DNA from 2 places in the Mesorhizobium robiniae genome. Region 1 is predicted to be linked to the other one. Evidence: predicted binding sites of a transcription regulator. Region 1 holds the regulator's gene; the other holds the start of a gene.
The links. The regulator LexA, encoded in region 1, represses DNA repair genes until DNA is damaged. The targets are predictions, from matches to a motif close to TGTTCNNNNTGTGTTCNG.
Positions count from the first base shown of each region.

Region 2: dinB (DNA polymerase IV) is a predicted target of LexA. The motif match lies at 2,947-2,964, and genes of this name have one in related genera.

Region 1 is NZ_JBEPMC010000006.1:18,291-24,907, reverse strand. Features, by position in the region: gene trpC (indole-3-glycerol phosphate synthase TrpC) at 1-338, shown strand, start outside; gene moaC (cyclic pyranopterin monophosphate synthase MoaC) at 405-902, shown strand; gene ABID19_RS17330 (molybdopterin molybdotransferase MoeA) at 902-2,107, shown strand; gene lexA (transcriptional repressor LexA) at 2,212-2,964, shown strand; gene ABID19_RS17320 (ComEC/Rec2 family competence protein) at 2,958-5,414, opposite strand; gene gltX (glutamate--tRNA ligase) at 5,517-6,617, shown strand, end outside.
Region 2 is NZ_JBEPMC010000001.1:552,136-558,752, forward strand. Features, by position in the region: gene ABID19_RS02640 (FAD-dependent oxidoreductase) at 44-1,564, shown strand; gene dinB (DNA polymerase IV) at 1,647-2,888, opposite strand; gene ABID19_RS02650 (hypothetical protein) at 3,079-3,492, opposite strand; gene ABID19_RS02655 (GNAT family N-acetyltransferase) at 3,557-4,015, opposite strand; gene ABID19_RS02660 (hypothetical protein) at 4,098-4,466, opposite strand; gene ABID19_RS02665 (hypothetical protein) at 4,465-4,977, shown strand; gene ABID19_RS02670 (XRE family transcriptional regulator) at 5,024-5,719, opposite strand; gene ABID19_RS02675 (hypothetical protein) at 5,767-6,105, shown strand; gene ABID19_RS02680 (GcrA cell cycle regulator) at 6,177-6,617, shown strand, end outside.

The DNA of each region.
Region 1 (6,617 bases):
ATGACGAGGCCGAGACGGAACGCGCGCTGAAACTGTCGTCACGGCTGATCGGCATCAATAACCGCAACCTCCGGACGTTCGAAACCAGTCTCGACACCTCGGAGCGGCTCGCTGCGATGGTGCCGGCCGACCGCCTGCTGGTCAGCGAGAGCGGTATTTTCTCGCACGAAGACTGCCGCAGGCTGGAACGGAGCGACATCGGCACCTTCCTCGTCGGCGAGAGTCTGATGCGGCAACAGGACGTGGCTGCCGCAACGCACCTGCTTTTGATGGGCAAGGCGCCGGCTCATGCATCGGCCCGAAAATCAGAATCGATTTTCGGAGAGCACGATGCTTAGATTCAAAGTGTTAGAGCGTACCATGTGCGTCCAAACGGACGCACATCGCTCTAAGGCCATCTGACGATGACGACCGCCCTCACCCATCTTGGCGCGACAGGCGAAGCCAACATGGTCGATGTCGGCGACAAGGCGGAGACGACGCGCACGGCGATCGCCGAGGGTTTTGTCTCGATGCTGCCGGAGACGCTCAAAATGATCCTCGATGGCGACGCCAAGAAGGGCGACGTACTCGGTACGGCGCGCATCGCCGGCATCATGGCGGCCAAGAGGACGCATGAGCTGATACCGCTCTGCCATCCGCTGCTGTTGACTAAGATATCCGTCGACATCGAACCGGACGCGGCGCTGCCCGGCCTGAAGGTCACGGCATTGGCCCGCGTCACCGGCAAGACCGGCGTCGAGATGGAGGCGCTGACCGCCGTCTCGGTCGCTTGCCTGACGATCTACGATATGGCCAAGGCGGTCGACCGCGCCATTGTGATCTCGGGCGTCAGGCTGGTGGAAAAGACCGGCGGCAAGTCCGGCGACTACAAAGCGGGCGCCCAGGGGACAGGCCGATAATGGCGCTGCTTCCGGTCGCCGAGGCGCTAGAGCGCCTGCTTGAAGATGCGGCGCCCTTGCAAGCTGAAAGCGTCGCCCTGATGGACGCCGCCGACCGCGTTCTGGCGGAGCCGCTCATGGCGCTCCGCACCCAGCCGCCCTTCAACGCGTCCGCCATGGACGGCTATGCCGCGCGGGCCGAGGATGTCGCCTCCGTGCCGGCAAGACTTTCGGTGATCGGCATGGCGCCGGCCGGACGCGGCTTTGCCGGAACGGTCGGTCCGGCGCAAGCCGTGCGCATCTTCACCGGCGCGCCGCTTCCCGCAGGCGCTGATACCATTGTCATCCAAGAGAATGTCCGCGATCTCGGCGGCGGCAGCATCGAAGTGACCGCGCCGACGGTTGAAGGCCGCAACATTCGACGCCTCGGGCTCGATTTCTCGAAGGGCGACGTCCTGCTGGAGAAAGGTCGCCTGCTTGATCCGGCGGCGTTGTCGCTGGCGGCGTCGGCCAACCATCCGCAGGTCAGCGTGGTGAAACGGCCGTTGGTCGCTATCATCGCTACCGGCGACGAATTGCTGCCGCCGGGCAGCGAGCCTGGCCCCGACCAGATCATCTCGTCCAATGCCTATGGCGTCGCCGCTGCAGCCCGCTTGGTCGGCGCCGACGCGCTCGATCTCGGCATCGCCTCCGACCGCAAGGAGGCGATCGCCGCGTTGGTGAAAAAAGCGGTCGATGCAGGAGCCGACGTCATCGTCACGCTGGGCGGCGCCTCAGTCGGCGACCACGACCTTGTGCATGACGTGCTGACTGGCGAAGGCATGACGCTCGATTTCTGGAAGATCGCCATGCGACCGGGCAAACCGCTGATGTTCGGCCGGCTGGGCGACGTCCGCTGCATCGGCCTGCCTGGCAATCCAGTGGCGAGCCTGGTCTGCACACAGCTTTTCCTGAAGCCGTTGCTTGCGCGGCTCGGCGGCCGCGCCTACCGGCAGGACATGCGTCAGGCGCGGCTCGGCGCCGCCATACCGGCCAACGATCTCAGGCAGGACTATGTACGCGCGGTGGTGAAGGAAGACACCGGCACGCTAACGGCGACGCCGTTCGGCATCCAGGATTCCTCGATGCTCAGAACGCTGGCCGATGCGAACGGGCTGATCGTGCGTGAGCCATTTGCACCCCCAGCCGCGACAGGCGCCGCCTGCAGCGTGCTGATGTTACGCTGAACAAACCGTCAACGCATTCATTAAACTTTAAACAGTTGCGGAACACAACTGGAACAGATAGTGTTTGTTCTGGGTTTGTTTTTCTGATTCTGTTGGGGGTCGCGATGCTGACACGCAAACAACATGAGCTGTTGATGTTCATCCACGAGCGGCTGAAGGAAAGCGGTATTCCGCCATCGTTCGACGAGATGAAGGAAGCGCTCGACCTGGCCTCCAAGTCGGGAATCCATCGGCTGATCACGGCACTGGAGGAGCGCGGCTTCATTCGTCGGCTGCCCAACCGCGCTCGCGCGCTGGAGGTGCTGCGCCTGCCCGATTCGATCGCGCCCGGCCTCAATGCGGCGCGCAAATTCTCGCCGAGCGTCATTCAGGGCAGCCTTGGGCAGAGCAGCCATGGACAGGGCAGCCTCGGGCGGCAGATCAAGCCGGCGCCTTCACGCATGCCCGCAGCCGGCAACGACGACGACGTTGTCGCCACCGTCTCCATCCCGGTGATGGGCCGGATCGCTGCCGGTGTGCCGATCGATGCCATCCAGCACCAGACGCATTCGATCTCGGTGCCACCGGACATGATCACCGGCGGCGCGCACTACGCGCTGGAAGTCAAAGGTGATTCGATGATTGAGGCCGGCATTTTCGACGGCGATACGGTCATCATCCGCAACGCCGACACCGCCCAGCCTGGCGAGATCATTGTCGCCCTGGTCGACGAGGAGGAAGCGACGCTGAAGCGGTTCCGCCGTAAAGGCGCCTCGATCGCCCTGGAAGCCGCCAATCCGGCCTATGAGACGCGCATATTCGGGCCGGACCGGGTCAAGGTGCAAGGCAAGCTGGTTGGATTGATCCGGCGTTACTGAACGGCAGCTTTCTTGGCTTTCTCAGGCTTGCGGTAAGGCGGCAGACCCCTCGCCTCGCGCGAAAATCTCCGCTGCTCATGCCAGGGCCTGTATGGCTGTTCGACGGCAAAACGGATTTCTGCGCGCGTCGTCGCAGATTGCGGATCGAAGAAGACGGCAGCACTGCCCATGCGAGCGAGCTGGCGTTTGGTGACGACGAGAACCAGCGGGTTGCGGCAGGGATTATAATAGGCTGTGGCGTCGTCAATAACGAGCAAATCCGCAAAGCCACAGGCCGGCCGCGCGGTTTTGCGGTCGTCGGCGAGCGCGATGATCGCGCCGGACGGATGCCGGGCGATGCAAAGGCCGTCAGTGCAGTAAAAAGGCGCTCCCGGCGGCAGGTCGGCCGGGTCGGCGATGTCGAACCGCACGTCTCCTTTTTCGAATGTCTCCGGCTCGACAATAGTCGCTGAAATCAGCGCATGTTTCCAATTGTCGGTGGTGAATTCGTTCGAGCGCACTCGGTTGACGGCAAGTTCTCCCCCGCCGATCGGCAGCGCCACCAGATGCGCGTCCTCCGAGATCAGCACGTCGGGGGTGCGTGTCTCGGAAATCGTCAGCAGGCCGGCGAGCGCAAAGGGAAGTGCCGCAAGCCGCAACCATGTCGTCGCCATTGTGGCAATGACCAGGGCGACCGTCACCAGCAGAACCGACTGCAACGAAATCAGCCCGACTGCATCGACCGGCGAACGCTCGGAGATCCATCCCGATATTGCGATCATGGCCGTCAGCCCCTTGCCCATCATGTAGAGGAAAGGCCCGTCGAGGCCGAAAGGCATTGCCAAGGCGCTGACGACGGCCAGGAACATGACGACCGTAACGATCGGCATGACGGCCAGATTGGCGAACAGGCTGAGCGGCGAGACGCGCTGGAAGTGCCAGATGGCGAAAAGCGCGGTGGCGCTGCCGGCAATGATGGAAGTCATTGCGATGGTACCTGTCCCAGCGAGGAGTTTGCGCGTGACGAAAGCGACCGGTGACCGTCGCTGCGGCGGCGCCTTGGCCTTGTCGGCACGATAGTCCGACCAGCCGGCATAGGCGCCTACGAGAGCCGCGGTCGCGGCGAAGGACATCTGGAAGCTGGGGCCGACCACCTCGTGCGGCGACACGACGATGACGGCGATCGCTGAAATCGTCAGATTGCGCATGGTGAGTGCGGCCCGATCGAACAACACGGCGACAAGCATCACCGCCAACATGATGAAGCTGCGCTCGGCCGCGACCACGACACCGGAAAATATCAGATAGGCAGCTATGGAAACGAGTGCGGCGCCGGCCGCATATTTTTTGACCGGCCTACGCGACGAAAAATCGGGAAACAGCGCAAAGGCGCCGCGCAGCAATCCCATGATGGTGCCGGCAACAAGCGCCATGTGCAGGCCGGAAATGGAGATGATGTGGTAGATGCCGGTGCGCCGCATCGATTCGTTGATTTCTTCGGGGATGCCGGCACGCACGCCGACGATCAGCGCAGCGGCAATCTCCCCCTCGGCCCCACCGATGCTGTCCCTGATGTGGTCGGCGATGGTTTCGCGCGCCTTTTCGATCGAGGCGGAAAGGCGCGCGGCTAACGGTGCATCCTCGGAAGCGACGATCTTCGGATTGCCGAGGAAAAAGCCGCTGGCGCCAATGCCGGCGAAATAGCTGTCAAAGGAGAAGTCATAGCTGTCCGGCCTAACCGGGCCAGTCGGAGGCAGAAGCCTCACATAGCCGGCCACCACCGAGCCTGCGGTCATCTCGGCGGGAGTTTTGCGTGCCGAAACCCTGACACGTTCCGGTGCATAACGCAGGGTCGGCCGGGCGGTCGATATCACGTCGATGGTCAGCCTGATCCGGCCGTTCGCCATCTGGTCGAGCCTGACGACGCGGCCGGTGAGCTGGGTCTGGATTACCGAACCGAGCATCTGCGTTCCCGCGCGCCAGGTTTCAACCTTGGCGGCGAGCACACCGAGTGCGCACAGCAACGCTGCCATGAAACACAAATGCGTTTTGCGCCATGACCGCGTGACCGCTGCACACAATGCCGTGAGGACCACGACGGCGATGGGTTGGGGAAAGCCCGGTTCCACGGCAAGCGAAAAATAGACGATCACGCCGGATGCCAGGAAAACCGGCACCAGCAGGAAGGCGACGCCGCGGTCGAGTTCCATGCCGGCCGCCGAAACAACGCTGTTGCGGACAGCGGATGGTGCGAGGCGACGGAACTGTCGGCGGAAACCAACGACAGGCCTGGGTGTTGGACCGGGTATTGGCGCGGAGCGGCCTGGCGAAAGAAGCTGGATGCCCGAGTGCGACCCAGGCAACGAAACGGGTAGCGGCTCGGCGTGAGGAACGTCGGCAAACAGCGATCGTTCGCTGACGCTTGCGACCACGCCCTCGCTCTCGTTCACGCCGCGGCCTGGTCCAGCCATCGGGTCTGCCCCTTGCGCCCTTGACCTCCTATGCTACATGAACGCGCGACGCGCGAAAGTCCGCGCAACCACATCCGTTTCCTGCGCCTGCCTGAGAGTTCCATGTCCGACAAGGTCGTAACCCGTTTTGCCCCCTCGCCCACCGGCTTCCTGCATATTGGCGGGGCGCGCACGGCGCTGTTCAACTGGCTGTATTCGAAACACACCGGCGGCACCATGCTGCTGCGCATCGAGGACACCGATCGTGAGCGTTCGACGGCTGCGGCAACCGCTGCCATCCTCGACGGGCTCTCGTGGCTCGGCCTCACCTGGGACGGCGAGCCGGTATCGCAGTTCGAGCGCGCGCCGCGCCACCGCGAGGTGGCCGAGGAGCTGGTACGCATGGGCAAGGCCTACTATTGCTATGCGACGCCAGCCGAGTTGGAGGCAATGCGCGAGGCGGCCCGGGCCAAGGGGCTCCCTCCCCGCTATGACGGCCGCTGGCGCGATCGCGACCCGTCGGAGGCGCCTGTGGGCGTCAAGGGCGCCATTCGCATCAAGGCGCCGACCGAGGGCGAGACGGTGGTGGATGATCTCGTGCAGGGCGCAGTCCGCTTCCCCAACAAGGATCTCGACGATTTCATCATCCTGCGCTCGGACGGCAATCCGACCTATATGCATGCCGTCGTCGTCGACGACCATGACATGGGCATCACCCACATCATACGCGGCGACGATCATCTGACCAACGCCGCCCGCCAGATGGTGATCTATCGAGCCATGGGCTGGGGCGTGCCGTCGATGTCGCATATCCCGCTGATCCACGGCGCCGACGGCGCCAAACTGTCGAAGCGACATGGTGCGCTCGGTGTCGAGGCCTATCGCGCCATGGGCTATCTGCCTGAAGCGCTGCTCAACTACCTGGCGCGGCTCGGCTGGAGCCATGGCGACGACGAGGTGATGTCGATCAAGGACATGATTGCCTGGTTCGATATCGGCGACGTCAACAAGGGCGCCGCCCGTTTCGACTTCGCCAAGCTGGAGGCCCTGAACGGCGTGCATATGCGCCGCATGAGCGACGCCGAATTGCTCGATATCTTCATCGCCACCTTGCCCTATCTCGAAGGCGGCCCGGCGATCGCAGCGCGCCTCGACGACACGCGCAAGGCGCAATTGCTTGCCGCCCTGCCAGGCTTGAAGGAGCGCGCCAAGACGCTGGTCGAG
Region 2 (6,617 bases), on a different contig from region 1:
TCGCATTCGTTTACCCGAATGTTGGGGATGGGAGGTTCCGCCGATGAATGTGAGCGACGAAAGGACCGTATCCCTCTGGGCGCCGACCGAAGTAGCGCCTGATACGGTCCCGCTCGGGCAGAGCGAACAGGTCGATGTCGTCGTCGTCGGGTCTGGAATTGCCGGACTGTCGGTCGCGTACGAACTGGCTGCCGCCGGACAAAAGGTAGCTGTCATCGATCGCGGGCGGATCGGCAGCGGCATGACGGCCCGCACCACTGCGCACCTGTCATCCGTCTGCGACGACTATTTTTCGGAACTGATCAAATTGCGCGGTGAGGACCTGGCGCGGATTTTTTATCAAAGCCAATCGGCGGCTATCGACCGTATCCAGTCAATCCAGGAGACGGAGAGTATCGCGTGCGATTTCCGGCGCCTCTACGGCTTTCTTTTTCCGGCTTCCGGCGGCCGAGAATCCGATATCGAGCGCGAGCTGGACGCGGCTCTGAAAATCGGGGTCGACGTCGAGAAGATCAGGGGCGTGCCGTTTACGGGCTTTTCAGATGCGCAGGCCCTTCGATACGCCAATCAGGCGACCTTCCACCCGCTCAAATATCTCGGCGGGCTGGTCGCAGGCATCCGCGCGCGCGGCGGCGCGCTTTATGCCGATACCATCGTTGAAAAGGTCGAGGAGACTGACGGCGGCGTGCGCGTAACCACGGCTTCGGGCTTTACCGTGTCTGCCAAATCGGCCGTTGTCGCCACCAACTCGCCGATCAACGACCGGGTCGCCCTCCATACCAAGCAAGCGCCCTATCGGACCTACGCGATGTCGTTCGAGATCGCGCGCGATACCCTACCGGATGCGTTGTATTGGGATACTGAGGACCCTTATCACTACGTTCGGCTTCAGCCTGGCGAAGGCCGTACCGACTTCCTGATCGTCGGAGGAGAAGACCACAAAACAGGGCAGGCCGACGATGCCGGCGACCGCTTCGCGGCCCTGGCAGCCTGGACCAGAAGGCTGGTGCCCGATATCGGCGTGGAAACGAACCGGTGGTCCGGGCAGGTGATGGAGACCGTCGATTATGCGGGGTTCATCGGCCGCAATCCTGGCAACAGCCGCGTCTTTGTGGCGACTGGGGATTCCGGCCAGGGCATCACCCATGGCGTCGTCGCCGGCCTGTTGATCTCCGACCTGATTCTGAAGGGCGAAAGCCGCTGGCGCGAGCTTTACGAGCCGTCGCGCAAGACGGCAGGCGCGATCGGCGATTACCTGGCGGAGAATGCGACTGCGATCAAGAGTTTTGCCGAGTATGTCGCGCCCGGCGAAATTGATTCCGCCGACAGACTGCGACCGGGAGAAGGTGCCATCGTTCGCGAAGGGCTCAGCAAAATCGCCGCGTTTCGCGATGACGACGGCACGCTCCACAAGCGCTCGGCCGCATGCACGCATGTCGGCTGCCATGTCCACTGGAACTCGCTCGAACGCTGCTGGGACTGCCCTTGCCATGGTTCGCATTTCGCTATCGACGGCACGGCTTTGAACGGACCTGCGGTGTCGCCGTTGGCTTCGCTTGAGTAGGGGAGTAGGGGAGGCAGTAAGGCCAATTTCCGTACTCCCTTACTCCCCTGCTTCCCTATTTCCCTGCACCGGCCAAGCCGCCTCACAATTCCTTTTCGGCCAGTTCGCGAAACGCGTCGGGAACCGACCGCGACAGTCCGAGCGCGACCGAGGCATAACCGACTGCCTCCCAGCCGAAACGGTCGCGGATCTTGTCGATGGCGCGGTCGGCGGTCCAGCGCGCGGCACCCTTTCTGGTGCCGGGGCGGCGGCGGTCATCGTCGAGGTCAAGCGGCAGTTCCAGTTGCAGGGCCGATTGCTTCTCCAGATGCGAGACGGCGATCGCCAAGAGCGAGATGGTCTTTTCGTGCGGATGATCGACAAGCACCTTGCGCACCAGCGCCTCGGCGATCTCGGCCAGCATGGCGGTTGCCGAAATCGGCTGGTCGAGCGTGATCGAGCGCGTCACCGAGCGCAGGTCGGCAAAGCGGACACGGACCGTCACCGTGCGGCCGGGTCGCGATTTCGCCCGCAGCCTGGTGGCCACCCTGTCGGCCAGATGCAGCAGCGCCGGCACGAAGACCTGCTCCTCGGCCGGCTTCCTGCCGAGCGCCGATTGCGCGCCGGCCGATCGCGCCCGGCGCTGCGTCTCGAGTTTGCGCGGATCGCGGTTCCAGGCCAGCGCGTTGAGCTTTTCGCCCGCTGCCGGCCCGAGCAGGCGCTCCAGAGACCAGCCCGGCGTCTTCGCCAGCTCGCCGATGGTGTTGACGCCGATGCCGGCCAGCCTCTCCCTGGTGACCGGGCCGACGCCCCACATCAGCTCGACCGGCAGATCGTGCAGGAATTCCAGCTCGTGGCAGGGATCGACGACCACCAGCCCGTCGGGCTTGGCCACTTGCGAGGCGATCTTGGCCAGATGCTTGGTGCGCGCCACGCCGACCGAGATCGGCAGGCCAAGCTCTGCCCGCACGCGGCGGCGGATCGTGTCGGCGATCTCGGCCGGCGGACCGAACAGATGGGTGCAGCCGGCAACGTCGGCAAAGGCCTCGTCGATGGAAATCCGCTCGATCAGGGGCGTGAAATCGCCGAGCACTTTGATGGCCGCGTCGCCCAGCCGCTGGTAGTCCTTGAAATGGCCGCCGACGAAAATCAGCCCGGGGCAGAGTTCGCGCGCGCGCCGCCCCGGCATGCCGCCACGCACGCCAAACGCCTTGGCCTCGTAAGACGCGGCCAGCACGACCCCGCCGCCGACGGCGATCGGCTTGCCGCGCAGGGCCGGGTCGAGCAGCTGTTCGACCGAGGCATAGAAGGCGTCGAGATCAGCGTGGAGGATGTTGGCTTCCATCCGGCCCGTTCGCCCGCGGCGGTTCGAACGCCGCACTGTCTTGAGGGTGGGTTTCCTACGGAACATAAAGAGAACAAATGGGGCGGATTGTCAAGGAGCGCGGGCGCTTCCGCCCGGCCGATCAACGCCGCTGCGCATCATGCGCGTGGCTCAGTCATTTCAACGCGACGAATGAACAGATGGCGGGCCACTAGCTGGCTGTCGGTGTGGCTTGAAGTGTTGCCTCACGGCAGAGAGCGACGAGGTCGGCCCCATAGGATGGCGTGATAGCGATGAGCGTGGTCTCCCCGGAGACGATTCCTGCGACCAGGGCGGCCAAGTTTTTGGCGTGAGCATCGTGATAGCGGGCTGCAGCCGATGGATGAGGGACCGGAGAGAGCCGTTCCATGTACCAGCTGCCGTCAGGCTCTCGTCCGGTAATGATCTCCAGACGGTCGATTATATTGCCCTGGCGGAAATCTTCGATCTGGAGCAATTCCACCCCGTCAAGCCGCAGCTCGTAGCAGGCGCCCTTCCATTGTCTAAGACTGATCGTCGCCTGCCCCTCGGCGACCTGGATGCCGGTCAGATAGCCGTCGTGGAAGCTGGGAAAGCTGTCAGCCATTTTAGCTCCTCCTTTTCTCCGTCATCGTGGCGTTCGCGCTGAAACCCGTGAGAGGTGCCGCGACCTACAACGCCATCTTGTAGCCGAGATGGCTGGCGGTGAAGCCGAGGCGCTCGTAGAAGGCGTGCGCCTCGCCTCGGCTCTTGTCCGTGGTGAGCTGGACGAAGCTGCAGTTGCGCGAGCGGCACGTTTCAATCGCCCATTCGATCATCTGCTTGCCGACGCCGCCGGACCGCCGGTGGCGGGCGACGCGAACGCCTTCGATCTGGCCGCGCCAGACGCCTTTCCTCGAAATGCCTGGGATGAAGCTGAGCTGCAGGGTTGCGATCACTTGCCCGGCTTCGACAGCTACGGCCAGCAGCTGGTTGGGATCGGCTTCGATCGCGCTGAAGGCTTCGAGATAGGACGGCGCGAGCGGCGTTGACGGGTCTTCACGGCCGGCGCCAAGCGCATCGTCGGCAAGCAGCGCGACAATCGCCGGCAGATCGGGCGCTTGCGCGCGACGGAATTCAATCTCGCTCATCGAGGGGAGATTTACGGCGCGGCGTCGGCGACGGCAAGTGCGGTCCAGCCATCTGCGGCGGATGGCGTCGACGACCGCCGGCTTACGCCGCCTGCTGTGCCCAGAGGCGGTGACCAAAACGGCGGAAGAAGCGCGCCAGGAGCCGCTGCTGCCTGGCACGGGCGAGATCGGCGCCGCGCCTTTCCTGGCGCCAGCGCGGCATGTTGCGATAAGAGGCGATGAAGCGGGCGGCGTCCTCCAGCGCCTCCTCGGCCGACTGCGCCGGGCGGATCGCCGCCAGGAACAGGGCCTCGCCGTGCTTCAGCCGGTCGACGATCGCTTTGCGCTGGCCATGGCCTAGCCGCGCTTTGCCTATGCCGTCGAGGCGGATGGCCGCCAAGGCCGCCAGCATGGCCGGGCTGTCGCCGGTATAGCCGCAATCGCGGGAGAATTGAGCGGAGAGGGCGTCCATGCTCGTTTCCTTGGCTGGGCGGCGGCCGCGACGGATACTCGGCCCATCCGTTCGTCCGCGGTGCTATTATCCGCCGCTATTGAATATAAGCATAACTCAAAAATTGATACAAGTTAAACTTTTTCATCGGTTTGAGCGGAACCGACTCGACTCCTTGGGAAAAACCCATAAGAATGTGAACAAAACAGGAACCGAGGCACTAGGGGCGATGGTATTGCCGGGCAAGGAAGCGACGATCGCCGAGGTTGTCTCGATCGCGGTCGAGTGTATGGATTGCGGCCGCAACAGATGGTGGAAGCCAGCTGAGCTCAGGCGTTACGGCGTGAGCGCGCAGACGCCGCTGGCAGCTCTTTCGGGGCGCCTCATTTGCAAGGCCTGTCGCGCCGATGGGTTGCCGGGCACGGCGATCGCGATCCAGGCGGCGTTCATCGACGAGCAGCAGCAGCGCCGCGCCGAGGCGCGGATGCTTAATGAGCGCGAGATTCCCCTGGAGGGATCCAGGCGGGCTTGAGGGACTAGCAATATCTCCCCCGCAACGGGGGAGATCCGCCGCCCCCTCAATACCCCAGCAATTCCTTGAGCGGGATGACGCGGAAGACGGCCTTGATCGCGTAGCGGTTGAAGGTCAGCGTCTTCGGCGGATTGTACTGCTCGACGACCAGCTCGGCGGCGGTGCGCTTGACCAGCTTTTTGATGAACGCCTTGCCGTTGCGCTCGTTTTCCTCGGGAAACATCTCGATCACCACGTGGTCGCCGGGCACGGCGTCGCGGCCGCCGCAATAGAGCATCTCGCCGGGCTCGTAGCGCGGCACCATCGAATCGGAGAGCACATGCAGCGCGAACACCTTGCGCAAATGGGCGATGCCGGGCGGGCGCTGGACATAGCCGGCGACCTCGCCGTTGAAGGTGAAGTCGCCGTCGTCGCCGCCGACCGCAGCACCCAGAAGCTCGATGTCCATCGGGCCGGCGGGCAGGGGAGCGGCGTCGGTGACGATCTCGGCGTCGGCGACATTGTCGGCGTCGTCGAGGAAGACGACCTCGCCCTTGCCGAGCGCCACCGGGTCGACGCGCAGGAAGGCGGCGGTCTTCAAAAGGTTCTCGGTCTTGGGCAGGTTGCGGCCGGTTTCCCAATTGCCGACGGCGGCGACATCGGTGTCGTTGTGCTCGGCAATGTGGCGCATCACCAGGCCACGCTGCTTGCGCGCCTTGCGGATCGCTGCCCCGACCTTGATCGACAATGCGGTTTTCGCCATGGCGCCATCTGAAACATAAGAATCGGTTTCGTCCATGGAAGAATGGCTTGCATTATTTTTTGAGTTATGCTTATATACAACCCATGCACAAGCCATGTCGCCTCATCTCGCTTTCCCATCCGTCCCGGCTGTCCTCCTCCCCGGCCGGGACGAAGCCCGAGGCTCACGCCTCGGATCCGGTCGTCCTGCCGACACCGGTGGCGACCGGAACGGCCGGAGCCGTTCCCCTCACGGCTCCGGCCACGAATTTCGGCGCGTGTCATGCGGGCCTTTCGTGCATCCGCACCGAAGACGGCACGATCATCGTCTTCGACCGCCAAACGGGCAGGGCGGTCTCCGGCGCCACCCGCGAGGCGGCCGCGGCGAAGCTCGGCCGAGGTGGGTGATCTCCTTTTCCCGTGAACGGGGAGAGGGACGCAGCTTCGGCATCTACGCAACCTTTCGATGGATCGACACCATGCCCGCCTATACCGTCACAGAATTGCAAAGCATCGCCCGCTGGCTAAAGGACGGATTGTCCGCCGCCAGGATCGCCGACCGGCTGAGCGCACTGCGCGGTGGTCCGGCCTCGCGCAACGCGGTCATCGGGGTCGTCCACCGCAACGCCGACTTGCGCGCCATCGGCTTTGCCAATCCCCAGGGCAGGTCCGGCGGCCGGCCCAGAAAAAACCCAGCGAAGCTCGTCAGATCCGCGAGGCCGGCCGAGCCGCCGGAACAAGCAAAGCTGCCGAGACAAGCAAAGCTGCCGGGGCAAGCGAAGCTGCCCGTGCAAGCGAAGCCGGTAAAGCAAAGCGGGCCTGCAAGGCATGTCACGCCGGCCAGGCTGGCGCCGCCGGTCTGGCTGCCGCAGCGCCAGTTCGTGCATGAGATCCACGGACCCGACAGCGAGGCGCTCAAA